Regions from separate parts of the Alcaligenes parafaecalis genome, predicted to be linked through region 2. Evidence: predicted binding sites of a transcription regulator. Region 2 holds the regulator's gene; each other region holds the start of a gene.
The links. The regulator NrdR, encoded in region 2, represses ribonucleotide reductase genes. The targets are predictions, from matches to a motif close to CACNANATNTNGTG.

Region 1 (4,205 bases), on a different contig from region 2:
CGTCGGCACCGTCGCGGGTGTTGTGGTAGTACAAGGTCTTCACGCCATATTTGTAGGCCAGCAGCAGGTCCTTGAGCAGTTGCTTCATCGGAACGCGTCCACCCTCGAACCGCTGTGGGTCATAGTTGGTGTTCGCAGAGATCGACTGGTCGACAAACTTCTGCATCACGCCAACCAACTTCAGGTAGTCGTCGTTACCGGGCATTTGCCACAGCAATTCGTACTGATCCTTATATTTTTCAAATTCAGGCACCACCTGACGCAAGATACCGTCCTTGGATTGCTTGACGGACACCAGACCACGCGGAGGCTCAATACCGTTGGTGGCATTGGCGATCTGGCTGGACGTTTCCGAAGGCATCAAGGCGGTCAGGGTGGAGTTGCGCAGGCCGTGCTTGACGATATCAGCACGCAAGGCTTCCCAATCCAGGTGCAGGGGCTCGTTGCAGATACCATCCACATCTTTCTTGTAAGTGTCGGTAGGCAGCAGGCCCTTAGCGTACGTGGTTTCGTCGAAAGCCGCGCAAGGACCGTACTCACGCGACAACTGCACCGATGCCTTCAACAGGTAGTACTGGATGGCTTCAAACGTGCGGTGGGTCAGGCCCAGGGCAGCAGGGTCGGAGTAACGGGTGCCGTTCTTGGCCAGATAGTAGGCGTAGTTAATAACGCCAACACCCAGGGAGCGACGCTTGTTGGTGGCGTTCAAGGCGGCCTTGACCGGGTAATCCTGGTAGTCCAGCAGCGCATCCAGAGCACGCACAATCAGTTCGGACAGGCTGTCCAGCTCGTCCAGGGACTCCAAAGCACCCAGGTTGAAAGCCGACAGCGTGCACAGGGCGATTTCGCCTTCGGCATCGTTCAGATCGTTCAGGGGCTTGGTGGGCAGCGCAATTTCCATGCACAGATTGGACTGACGCACAGGAGCGCGGTCGGCCTGGAAGGGGCTATGCGTATTGCAGTGGTCCACGTTCTGAATGTAGATACGGCCCGTGCTGGCGCGCTCTTGCATCAACAGGGAGAACAATTCCACGGCAGGCAGGCTGCGCTTGCGAATGGCGGGATCTTGTTCGTACTTTTCGTACAGACGCTCGAACTCGTCCTGGTCTGCAAAGAAAGCGTCGTACAGGCCGGGTACGTCATGCGGCGAGAACAGCGTGATATGGCTGCCCTTGATCAGACGTTGGTACAGCAGGCGGTTGATCTGAACGCCGTAGTCCAGGTGACGGATACGGTTTTCTTCCACACCACGGTTGTTCTTCAGAACCAGCAGTGTTTCCACTTCCAGGTGCCACATGGGGTAGAACAGGGTCGCTGCACCACCACGCACGCCGCCCTGCGAGCAAGACTTCACAGCGGCCTGGAACATCTTGAAGAAAGGCAGGCAACCGGTGTGCTGGGCTTCACCACCACGAATTTCGCTGCCTACGGCGCGAATACGACCACCGTTAATGCCGATACCGGCTCGCTGGGACACGTAGCGAACGATGGCGCTGGTCGTGGCATTGATGCTGTCCAGACTGTCGTCACATTCGATCAGCACGCAAGAGCTGAACTGACGGGTAGGTGTGCGCACGCCAGCCATGATGGGCGTGGGCAGGGAAATCTTGAATTGCGATACCGCGTCATAGAAGCGCTTGATAAAGCTCAGACGGGTTTCAGCAGGGTAACGAGCGAACAGGCACATGGCCACCAGCATGTACAAGAACTGGGGGCTTTCGTAGATGCGCTTGGTCACGCGGTTTTGGATCAGGTACTTGCCTTCCAACTGCTTGACCGCACCGTACGAGAAGTTCATGTCACGCCAGTGATCCAGGTGAGCATCCAGCTCATCGAACTCGGCGCGTGTGTAATCCTGCAGCAGATGGGGATCGTAGCGACCTTCTTTGGTTTGAAGCGTCACGTGATCAAACAGGGTCGGTGGCTCAAACTGACCAAAAGCGATTTTGCGCAGATGGAAAATCGCCAGGCGAGCCGCCAGATATTGGTAGTCGGGCGTATCTTCGGAGATCAGATCCGCTGCCGACTTGATGATAGTTTCGTGGATGTCGCTGGTGCGAATACCGTTATAGAACTGAATGTGAGAGCGCAGCTCTACTTGAGAGACAGACACATTACTCAGACCTTCAGCGGCCCAATCAACCACTCGGTGAATCTTGTCGAGGTTAATAGGTTCTGTACGGCCATCTCGTTTAGTGACCATTAACTGTTCGGTTGATTGCATTTCAGTCTCGGAATCGATAAAGATTGACGGAAGAAGCGGCTTTCGCAGCCGCCGACGTCATTTGGTGCACACCATATGTAGTGTGGAATAGGCATCATTCTACTACATATAGCGGATTCGGCATTTTAAAATGCAACCAATCTTTGCGCTGTTAACAATTTTTATTGTGTTTGGAACTCTTGAACGCAGCGCAGCAAAGCCTCGCCATAGGCCTCCCGTTTACGTACCCCAATGCCTGTAATCGGCTCCAGATCAGCCTCTGAGTTGGGGCAGCGGATGGCCACTTCGCGCAAAGTCGCGTCATGGAAAATGACATAGGCAGGGACGCCATGTTCGCGTGCGGTAGCAGCCCGCCAGGCACGCAAAGCCTCGAAGCGTCTTTGCTGATCGGGCTCCAGCGCGGGGCCTACCGGTGCCTGACCTTTGACACGATGCGCAGCCGGTCCGCGTGTTACGGTTTCGCGGCGCAACATCAAGGTGCGTTCCCCTTTGAGAACTTCGCGACTGGCGTCGGTCAGTAACAAGGTGCCATAGCCTTCCGGGTCGACAGTCACCAAACTATGTGCCAGCAATTGGCGCAACACACCACGCCATGCCTGGTCGGACAATTCCTTGCCCACACCAAAGACCGTCAGCTTGTCGTGTTCGTGCTCTTTGACCCGCTCGGTGGTTTTGCCCAGCAGGATATCGATCAGATGCCCTGCCCCGAACCGTTGGCCACGCTCGCGCCACAACCTATAGATCGTGGACAGCATTTTCTGGGCGGCCACCGTGCCATCCCAGGCCTCCGGGGCTTCCAGGCAGGTATCGCAGTTACCGCAGGGCTCAATCTGCTGATCAAAATAGGCCAGCAAGCGCTGTCGGCGGCAGGAAATGGTTTCGCACAGGCCCAACATGGCATCCAGCGCCTGACCTTGCTGACGCCGGTGCGCCGCATCGCCTTGCGACTGGTTAATCATGCGGTACAACTGCACCACGTCCTGCAAACCATAAGCCAGCCAGGCCGTGGCAACCTCGCCATCGCGGCCAGCACGCCCCGTTTCCTGGTAATACCCTTCTACGGATTTGGGCAGGTCAATATGGGCGACAAAGCGCACATCCGGTTTATTGACGCCCATGCCAAAGGCAATGGTCGCCACCATCACCACACCTTCTTCGCGCAGAAAGCGAGCCTGATTGATGGCACGTTGCTGCGCCTCCAGACCGGCATGGTAGGGCAAAGCGTGAATTCCGTTCTTGCACAGAAACTCGGCAGTGTCTTCTACCCGAGAGCGGGACAGGCAATACACAATCCCGGCATGCCCGGCATGCTCTTCCTGAATGAAGCTCAGCAACTGTTTGCGTACTTCATTCTTTTCAATAATGCGGTAGCAAATATTGGGGCGGTCAAAACTGGCCACAAAATGACGGGCTTCTTCCAGCTTCAGGCGCTGCGCAATTTCTACCCGCGTCAACTGAGTGGCGGTAGCCGTCAGGGCAACCCGTGGCACACCCGGCCAACGCTCTGCCAACAAATCCAGGCCCAGATATTCCGGGCGGAAGTCGTGCCCCCATTGCGATACGCAGTGAGCTTCGTCAATGGCGAACAGGGAAATCTGGCCGCGGGCCAACAAATCCAGGCAGCGGTCCGTCAGCAAGCGCTCGGGAGCGACATACAACAGATCCAACTGCCCTGTCAGGAATTCACGCTCGACCTCGCGGGCCGTTTGCCAATCCTGGGTGGAATTCAGATAAGCGGCGTTAACGCCCAGTTCATTGAGCGCGTCTACCTGATCTTGCATCAGGGCAATCAGGGGAGAGACAACGACGCCGGTGCCGGGGCGCACCAATGCAGGAATCTGGTAACAGAGCGACTTGCCGCCGCCCGTAGGCATCAAGACCAGGGCGTCACCGCCTTGGATCAGGGTCTCGATAATCTCGTGCTGAGAACCACGAAAACTGTCATAACCAAAAACTTCCTGAAGAACCTCAAGTGCTGACT
Region 2 (4,205 bases):
GGCTGATTGATTGTGGAGGTCTGCAATGAAACTGCGTAGTGATTCTTTTCAAGATCAGAGCGTGATTCCTGAGCGTCTGGCATTTTGCCGTTACGACGCTCAATCAAGAGTCGCCTTGGCTGGTAACGCCAATCCGCATCTGGAATGGTCCGATGTTCCCGAGCAGACCCAATCCTTCGTGGTTATTTGCCACGACCCCGATGTCCCTAGCAAGCCGGATGATGTGAATCAGGACGGACGCGAGGTACCGGCAGATTTGCCACGGGTGGATTTCTTCCATTGGGTCTTGATCAACGTCTCGCCCGAATTGCGTAGTCTGGCAGAAGGCTCTTATTCCAAGGGCATTACGCCACGCGGTAAAGCCGGTCCATTGGCTCTGGACGATACTCGTCAGGGCGTGAACGACTATACCAACTGGTTTGCCAGTGACCGCGACATGAACGGTGACTACTTCGGCTACGACGGCCCGTGCCCCCCGTGGAACGACGCCTTGCCGCACCGTTATGTCTTTACTGTTTACGCCCTGGATATTGCCGAGCTGCCTCTGGAAGGTCGCTTCAATGGTCAGGACGTATTGCGCGCCATGGAAGGTCATATCCTGGGACGTGCCGCCTTGACCGGCGTGTACACCCTGAATCCCCGTTTGATCCAGCAATCCTGATTCCCCAAGGCGGACTGCTTGAGTTTTTTTCATATTCTCTTGAGTCCGCCTGCCGCCGCCTTACTTATTTTCACTTTTTTTGGGGTTTCTGCCACCAGAGGCGTTTGTCTCGGTGGTTTCCCGTGCTTCCGCGCTAAAATACCGCTTTCTTAGTTTGCTACCACTTTATCCTTAGGAACCCTCATGTTTGACCGTTCTGCGACTCTTGACAAAGTTGACCCCGATCTTTGGGCTGCGATTCAAAACGAAGATGTGCGCCAGGAGCAGCACATCGAGCTGATCGCCTCGGAAAACTACACCAGCCCTGCCGTGATGCAGGCCCAGGGCACACAACTGACCAATAAATACGCGGAAGGTTACCCAGGCAAGCGCTACTACGGTGGTTGCGAGTTCGTGGACGTGGTCGAGCAACTGGCTATTGACCGTCTGAAAGAGCTGTTTGGCGCTGAAGCTGCCAACGTACAGCCCAATTCCGGTTCGCAAGCCAATCAGGGTGTGTACATGGCTGTACTCAAACCCGGTGACACCGTTCTGGGCATGAGCCTGGCTGAAGGCGGTCACTTGACCCACGGTTCCCCCGTGAACGCATCGGGCAAGCTGTACAACTTCGTGTCCTACGGTCTGGACGAAAACGAAGAGCTGGACTACGACGAGCTGGAGCGCCTGGCCAAAGAGCACAAGCCCAAGCTGATCGTGGGTGGTGCTTCGGCTTACGCCCTGCGCATCGACTTTGAGCGCATGGCTCGTATTGCCCATGAAAACGGCGCCCTGTTCATGGTGGACATTGCTCACTACGCTGGTCTGGTGGCGGGTGGTGCTTACCCCAACCCCGTTCCTCACGCTGACTTCGTAACGTCGACGACTCACAAGTCCCTGCGCGGTCCTCGTGGTGGCGTCATCATGATGAAGGCCGAACACGAAAAAGCCATTAACTCGGCTATTTTCCCCGGCATCCAAGGCGGCCCACTGATCCACGTGATCGCTGGTAAGGCTGTTGCGTTCAAAGAAGCCCTGGCTCCTGAATTCAAGACCTACGCGGCTCAGGTCGTGAAAAACGCTGACGTGCTGGCTCGCACGCTGGTCGAGCGCGGTCTGCGTATCGTGTCCGGTCGTACCGAAAGCCATGTCATGCTGGTGGACCTGCGTCCCAAGGGCATCACCGGTAAAGTGGCCGAAGAAGCGCTGGGCAAAGCCCACATCACGGTCAACAAGAACGCCATTCCTAACGACCCTGAAAAGCCATTCGTCACCAGCGGTGTGCGTTTGGGTACGCCTGCCATGACCACTCGCGGCTTTAAAGAAGCGGAAGCGGAATTGACGGCACACCTGATTGCTGATGTACTGGACAATCCTCACGACGAAGCCGTTTTGGCGGACGTTCGTCGCCGTGTACACGAGCTGACTGCCAAGTTGCCCGTTTACTCCTCCAAGTAATCCAGCCGGAGCGGGCCGCAAGGCCCGCGATCTTGAATGAAGTGTCCGTTCTGCCACCATGCCGATACCCAGGTGATCGACTCTCGAATCACCGAAGAAGGCGACGCCATACGGCGACGTCGTAAATGCTCGGCCTGTGAACGGCGCTTCACAACCTACGAACGTGCTGAACTGAGCCTGCCCGTTGTGGCTAAGCGCAATGGCACTCGTATGGAATTTGACCCCGCAAGACTGCGGGCGAGTATGGGCGTTGCGCTACGCAAACGTTCTATTCCCATGGCTCAGGTCGATGCCGCTGTGCAGCGCATCGAAGAAAAACTTCAACTGACGGGCGAACGCGAAGTCTCCTCCGAGACCATCGGCGAGCTGGTCATGGCCGAGCTCAAAGAGCTGGATCAGGTCGCGTATGTGCGCTTTGCCTCGGTCTACAAGAGCTTTAAAGATATCCGCGAGTTCGTGCAGGCGATCGACGAAATGAACGATCCCGGCCGCGGCTAAGGCTATGGTCGAGCAAGAAGACGTCATCTGGATGCGGCAAGCCCTGGAGCTGGCCGAAAAATCCCTTTATATCAGCGCCCCCAATCCGCGAGTCGCCTGCCTGATTGTGCGCGACGGCCAGTTACTGGCCTCGGGCTCGACGCAGCAGGCGGGTGGCCCTCACGCCGAAGTCATGGCCTTGCGTCAGGCCAAAGAGCGCGGCGTCAATGTGGCGGGTGCCACCTTCTACGTCACCCTTGAGCCTTGCAGCCACCACGGGCGCACGCCTCCTTGTGCAGATGCCTTGGTCAAGGCGGGAGCCGGTCGAGTCGTCTTTTCCATGTACGACCCTAATCCCTTGGTGGCAGGCAACGGCGTTTCGCGTCTGCGTCAGGCGGGAATTACTGTAGATGGACCTTTGTGCGTAGAGCAGGCATTGGCGATCAACGCCGGTTTCTTTGCCCGCATGACGCGTGGACGTCCCTGGTTGTGGATGAAAATGGCCGCCTCGCTGGATGGCCGCAGTGCTTTGCCAGATGGTCGCTCTCAATGGATTACCGGACCTCAGGCCCGTGATGATGGGCATCATTGGCGCGCCCGCAGTTGTGTGGTGCTGACTGGCATCGGCACCGTGCACGCCGATAATCCGCTGATGAATGTGCGGGCGGTTTCTACACCGCGGCCACCGATCAAGGCTGTGCTGGACACGCATTTGCGCATGGACCCGAAGGCCGCCATGCTGGACGGCACGCCATGCTGGGTATTCAGCCACCGTCGAGATCCCGAACGCGAGGCCGAATTGGCAGATCGCAATGCACAAGTCATTCCCATGCCTTTGCACGAAGGCCAAGTGGATGTGCGTGCCGTTCTGGATTGGATGACGGATCAACAGATCAATGAAGTCCATGCAGAAGCCGGTGCCCGTCTTTCCGGCGCCTTGATTGACGCGGGTGTAGTCGACCAATTGCTGATGTATCTGGCTCCCAAAATTCTGGGGCAGGGGCGAGGCGTGGCTGATATTACCGAGCTGGCCGGGCTGGACGATGTAGAACCGTTCGAGTTTACCGATGTGCGCCTGCTGGGTGCTGACTTGCGTGTCCTGGCGCGCCAACGCGATCATTGGGAAGCCTTGCTGCGAGCGGTAGGCGGGGCTTATCCGCCGGACTCTGAATAAAATTTTTTTCTGTATTTCGGCTTGGCCTGGAAAGAAGGCAAGAGACCCGCGCAAGCATGGCAATGGCCCCTATGCACACAAGCCAAGAGGCCATGTTCAATATAAATGGATGTTGCTGCTTAGTTGCCACCAACAATTAGCCACGGAAAAAATTTGAGCGCTTGCGTTACAAGGACAAGTGCTGCTATTATTATGGACTTGGCATTAGCAGCTTCAAATTGCTTGGCCAAAAAGAACAGTTAGGACAGGTGGCCGAGTGGTTGAAGGCGCACGCCTGGAAAGCGTGTATACGTTTATAGCGTATCGGGGGTTCGAATCCCCCTCTGTCCGCCAAGAATTCAGTACAAAAAACCCGCCCAGCGCATAGCTTGGCGGGTTTTTTGTCGTCTGCAGTAAACGTTACTCAGGCGGGATGGGCCTTATGACATGTGCGATGGGCTGAAGAGTGCGTCATCTTGC
Region 3 (4,205 bases), on a different contig from region 2:
GCAACGCCTGGGTGCCAAGCACGTGCTGATCGTGCACGGCAAGGACGGCATGGATGAAGCCTCTCTGGGTGCTGCCACCCTGGTAGGCGAACTGAAAGACGGCCAGGTACGTGAATACGAAATTCACCCTGAAGACTTTGGGATGGCCATGACCTCGAACCGCAGTATTCGCGTCGCCAGCAAAGAGGAATCCGCGGTAATGATTATGGAAGCCCTCAATAACCAAGAGGGCACGGCTCGTGATATTGTTGGCCTCAATGCTGGTTTGGCCATCTATGCGGCCAACCACGCCGACTCCATTGAACAAGGCCTGCGCATGGCGTTTGAAGCCATTGCCAACGGTGCCGCACGCGAAAAACTCGAACAATTCCGCGCTTATACAAGGAAGTTAAACCCATGAACGACATTCTGGCCAAGATCCTCGACACCAAAAGAGCTGAAGTCGTTACCGCCCGCCAACTGCGCAGCGAGTCCGATCTGCTGCGCGAAGCGAAGAACCGGAACGACCTGCGCGGCTTTGCCAGCGCGATTGAAGACAAGATTGCTCAGGGCAAGCCCGCCATTATCGCGGAAGTCAAAAAGGCCTCCCCTTCCAAGGGTGTGATCCGCGCCGACTTCAACCCGACTGAAATTGCCTCCAGCTACGCTGCACACGGTGCAGCCTGCTTGTCCGTGTTGACGGATATTCAGTATTTCCAAGGTTCCTACGACCACTTGCGCCAGGCCCGTGCCGTTTGCGCACTGCCTGTGCTGCGCAAAGATTTCATCATCGACCCCTATCAAATCATCCATGCCCGTGCCATGGGTGCCGACTGCATCTTGCTGATCGTCGCCGCACTGGAGCAGGACCAACTGATGGAATACGAAGACATGGCCCACGAGCTGGGCATGGACGTCTTGGTCGAGGTGCATGACCGCGCCGAGCTGGATATTGCCTTGCAGATGAAAACCAGCCTGTTGGGCATCAATAACCGCAATCTGCGTACCTTTGAAACCAGCACCCAGAACACCCTGGATCTGCTGCCCTTCATCCCCAGCGAAAAACGGGTTGTCACCGAAAGCGGTATTCACACCATTGAAGACGTCGCCCTGATGCGTGAAAACCAGGTCCAGGCTTTCCTGGTAGGCGAAGCGTTCATGCGCGAACCTGATCCTGGCGTGGCCCTGCAAAACCTGTTCTTCGGCCAGCCTGCATGAGCACCAACGCTTGCCCCCTGTGCGCCTTGAAGCCCGAGCAGTTACTGTGGTCAGGCGCAGGCATACAGGTCTTGGCCGTTACAGACAGCCCATTTCCCGGCTATACGCGGATTATCTGGCACGATCACGTGGCTGAAATGACCGATCTGTCTGAAGAACAGCGGCAGCACATCATGGCGGCAGTCTACGTGGTCGAGCAAACCCAACGCGAACAGTTGGGCACCACCAAGATCAATCTGGCTCAATTCGGGAACCAGGTGCCGCATCTGCACTGGCACATCATCCCGCGCTGGAAGGAAGACCCCTTCTTCCCAGACTCCGCCTGGTCACCAGCCCCCGAGCGCACTGCTGAACAAAAACAACGCTGGGCCTCCCACGAAGAGCGCCTGCTTGAACAGCTCGGCGAGTATCAGCAAGCACTATGTACGGCGCTGCAAGCACGGTTTAGCCACTGAACCCGCTATCCACTACACAAGAAATACCCGCTGGCCAGTGAAAAGTCAGCGGCGTATTGCTACGCCCCCAAGAAAAATACGGTGCACACTCACTGATAAGCACGTCGCTTATCACCGAAGCAAGCTGATACGCTATCCAGCCTGAAAAAGAGTCGGTTCTAGCGCTATGTATGCGCCCTCACCCAAGCAGCTTGCTTCCACAACATCGCCATAAGCTCCCTCTGTGCGCTTGAACACACGACCTTCTCACCTCCACAAACTCTCCAAATCAGAGTAATACGGCTAGCCAACGCCCTGAAGCCTCTCCCCAGCCAAACCATCGAATGTATGGCTATGAACACGGAATTAACCTAGATCAAGCCTAGGCGACAATCGTCTAGCCTCATCAAAAACCACCATATATAGTGTCTCGAATCCTAAAAATCACTATATATAGGTTTTGGTGAAAAACATGGCTACCCAGGAAAGCACACAGCGTCCGGCTGCTCAGCTCGACATCATTCGTTCCATCGCGGAGTATCTGGACCGCCAGGACTGGCGCGTACAGGCCAATGCCAACCAGGGCTACTCATTGGGTGGTTTGATTCTCAATAGCTCGGGCAAGATGATTGCCAACTACTGGCTCAGCCATGTTTACCCCGAAGCCATCGGCCAGGCGCACCGTCATGCCGATCTGCATATCCATGATCTGGACATGCTTTCTGGCTACTGCGCAGGCTGGTCCTTGCGCACCTTCTTGAATGAAGGGCTGAACGGCGTGCCCGGCAAAATCGAATCCGGCCCACCCCAGCACCTGAGCAGCGCCGTAGGACAGGTCGTCAATTTCCTGGGCACGTTGCAAAATGAATGGGCGGGCGCTCAAGCCTTCAGCTCTTTTGACACCTATATGGCGCCCTACGTACGTAAAGACGCCTTGAACTACACGCAAGTGCGTCAATGCATGCAGGAGTTGATCTACAACCTGAATGTGCCTTCACGCTGGGGCACACAAACGCCCTTTACCAATCTGACCTTTGATTGGGTCTGCCCCGAAGATTTACGCCAGCAAGTCCCGCAAATCGGCGGCAAGGAAATGCCGTTCTGCTACGGCGACCTGCAAATCGAGATGGACATGATCAACCGTGCTTACATCGAGATCATGAGCGAAGGCGATGCCCGCGGTCGCGCCTTTACCTTCCCTATTCCCACCTACAACATCACCCGCGATTTTGACTGGCATAGCGCCAATGCCGAACGCCTGTTTGCCATGACGGCCAAATACGGGCTGCCCTACTTTCAGAACTTCATTAACTCTGAACTGGAGCCCAATATGATCCGCTCCATGTGCTGCCGCTTGCAATTGGACCTGCGTGAACTGCTCAAACGCGGTAATGGTTTATTTGGCTCGGCCGAGCAAACCGGCTCCCTGGGCGTCGTCACCCTGAACTGCGCGCGCCTGGGCTATTTGTATCAAGGCGACGAGGCCGGTCTATTTGCACGTCTGGATGAATTGCTGGAAATGGGCCGCGACAGTCTGGAAATCAAACGCAAAGTCATCCAGCAGCATATGGACCAAGGGCTGTTTCCCTATACACGCCGTTACCTTGGCACCTTGCGCAATCATTTCTCCACGCTGGGCGTTAACGGCATTAACGAGATGATCCGCAACTTTACCCAGGACAAGCAGAATCTGTGCACGCCGTGGGGCCACCGCTTTGCGCTGCGTTTGCTGGATCACATTCGGGACCGCATGGTGGAGTTTCAGGAAAGTACCGGCCATTTGTACAACCTGGAAGCCACGCCTGCCGAGGGCACCACCTACCGTTTCGCCAAAGAAGATCGCGCCCGCTGGCCCGACATTCTGCAGGCCGGTACCGAGCACATGCCCTACTACACCAACTCGTCGCAACTGCCGGTAGGCTTTACCGAAGATCCTTTTGAAGCCCTGGAACGGCAGGACGAGTTGCAAGGCAAGTACACCGGCGGCACGGTCTTGCATCTGTACATGACGGAATCACTGTCCAGCACCGATGCCTGCCGCAATCTGGTGCGTCGAGCATTGAACCGCTTTTCCTTACCCTACATCACCGTTACCCCCACCTTCTCGATCTGCCCCACACACGGCTATTTGTCTGGCAAACATGAGTTCTGCCCCCATTGCGACAGCGAATTGCTGGCACGTAAAAAGGCAGCAGCATCTATGGCGGCAGCCTGACCCTCAAGCTTGCCTCTTGGCACACCCAGCCAGTCACCCAGCGCTTCTTGCCCCATGCGGACTGGTCACTTTTTTATCAAGGGAGTTTTTTATGAATACCGACACCATCACCCTTACCGATGCCGAACGCCAACCCTGCGAAATCTGGACCCGTGTCATGGGCTATCACCGCCCCTTGTCCTCGTTCAATATCGGCAAACAAGGCGAGTTTCATGAGCGACGCTACTTCACCGAAGCCAGCGCCTCCTTGAACAACACGGTTCCCAAGCTCTAAACATCATGAGTCACGCCACACGCCATCTTTATCCAGCCGCATCCGCCCACAAAGTGGGATTGAAAGTAGGCGGATGCGCCCCTTT

Region 1: nrdA (class 1a ribonucleoside-diphosphate reductase subunit alpha) is a predicted target of NrdR. The motif match lies at 2,294-2,307, and genes of this name have one in related genera.
Region 3: OSH09_RS14810 (ribonucleoside triphosphate reductase) is a predicted target of NrdR. The motif match lies at 2,046-2,059, and genes of this name have one in related genera.

The regions. Positions count from the first base shown of each region.
Region 1 covers NZ_JAPKNA010000003.1:88,528-92,732, reverse strand. The annotation lists gene nrdA (class 1a ribonucleoside-diphosphate reductase subunit alpha) at 1-2,224, opposite strand, end outside; gene recQ (DNA helicase RecQ) at 2,386-4,205, opposite strand, start outside.
Region 2 covers NZ_JAPKNA010000002.1:582,397-586,601, forward strand. The annotation lists gene tyrS (tyrosine--tRNA ligase) at 1-6, shown strand, start outside; gene OSH09_RS09570 (YbhB/YbcL family Raf kinase inhibitor-like protein) at 26-661, shown strand; gene glyA (serine hydroxymethyltransferase) at 845-2,095, shown strand; gene nrdR (transcriptional regulator NrdR) at 2,132-2,593, shown strand; gene ribD (bifunctional diaminohydroxyphosphoribosylaminopyrimidine deaminase/5-amino-6-(5-phosphoribosylamino)uracil reductase RibD) at 2,598-3,746, shown strand; tRNA gene OSH09_RS09590 (tRNA-Ser) at 3,989-4,079, shown strand.
Region 3 covers NZ_JAPKNA010000004.1:409,014-413,218, forward strand. The annotation lists gene trpD (anthranilate phosphoribosyltransferase) at 1-400, shown strand, start outside; gene trpC (indole-3-glycerol phosphate synthase TrpC) at 397-1,197, shown strand; gene OSH09_RS14805 (HIT family protein) at 1,194-1,652, shown strand; gene OSH09_RS14810 (ribonucleoside triphosphate reductase) at 2,104-3,846, shown strand; gene nrdD (anaerobic ribonucleoside-triphosphate reductase) at 3,938-4,120, shown strand; gene OSH09_RS14820 (anaerobic ribonucleoside-triphosphate reductase activating protein) at 4,126-4,205, shown strand, end outside.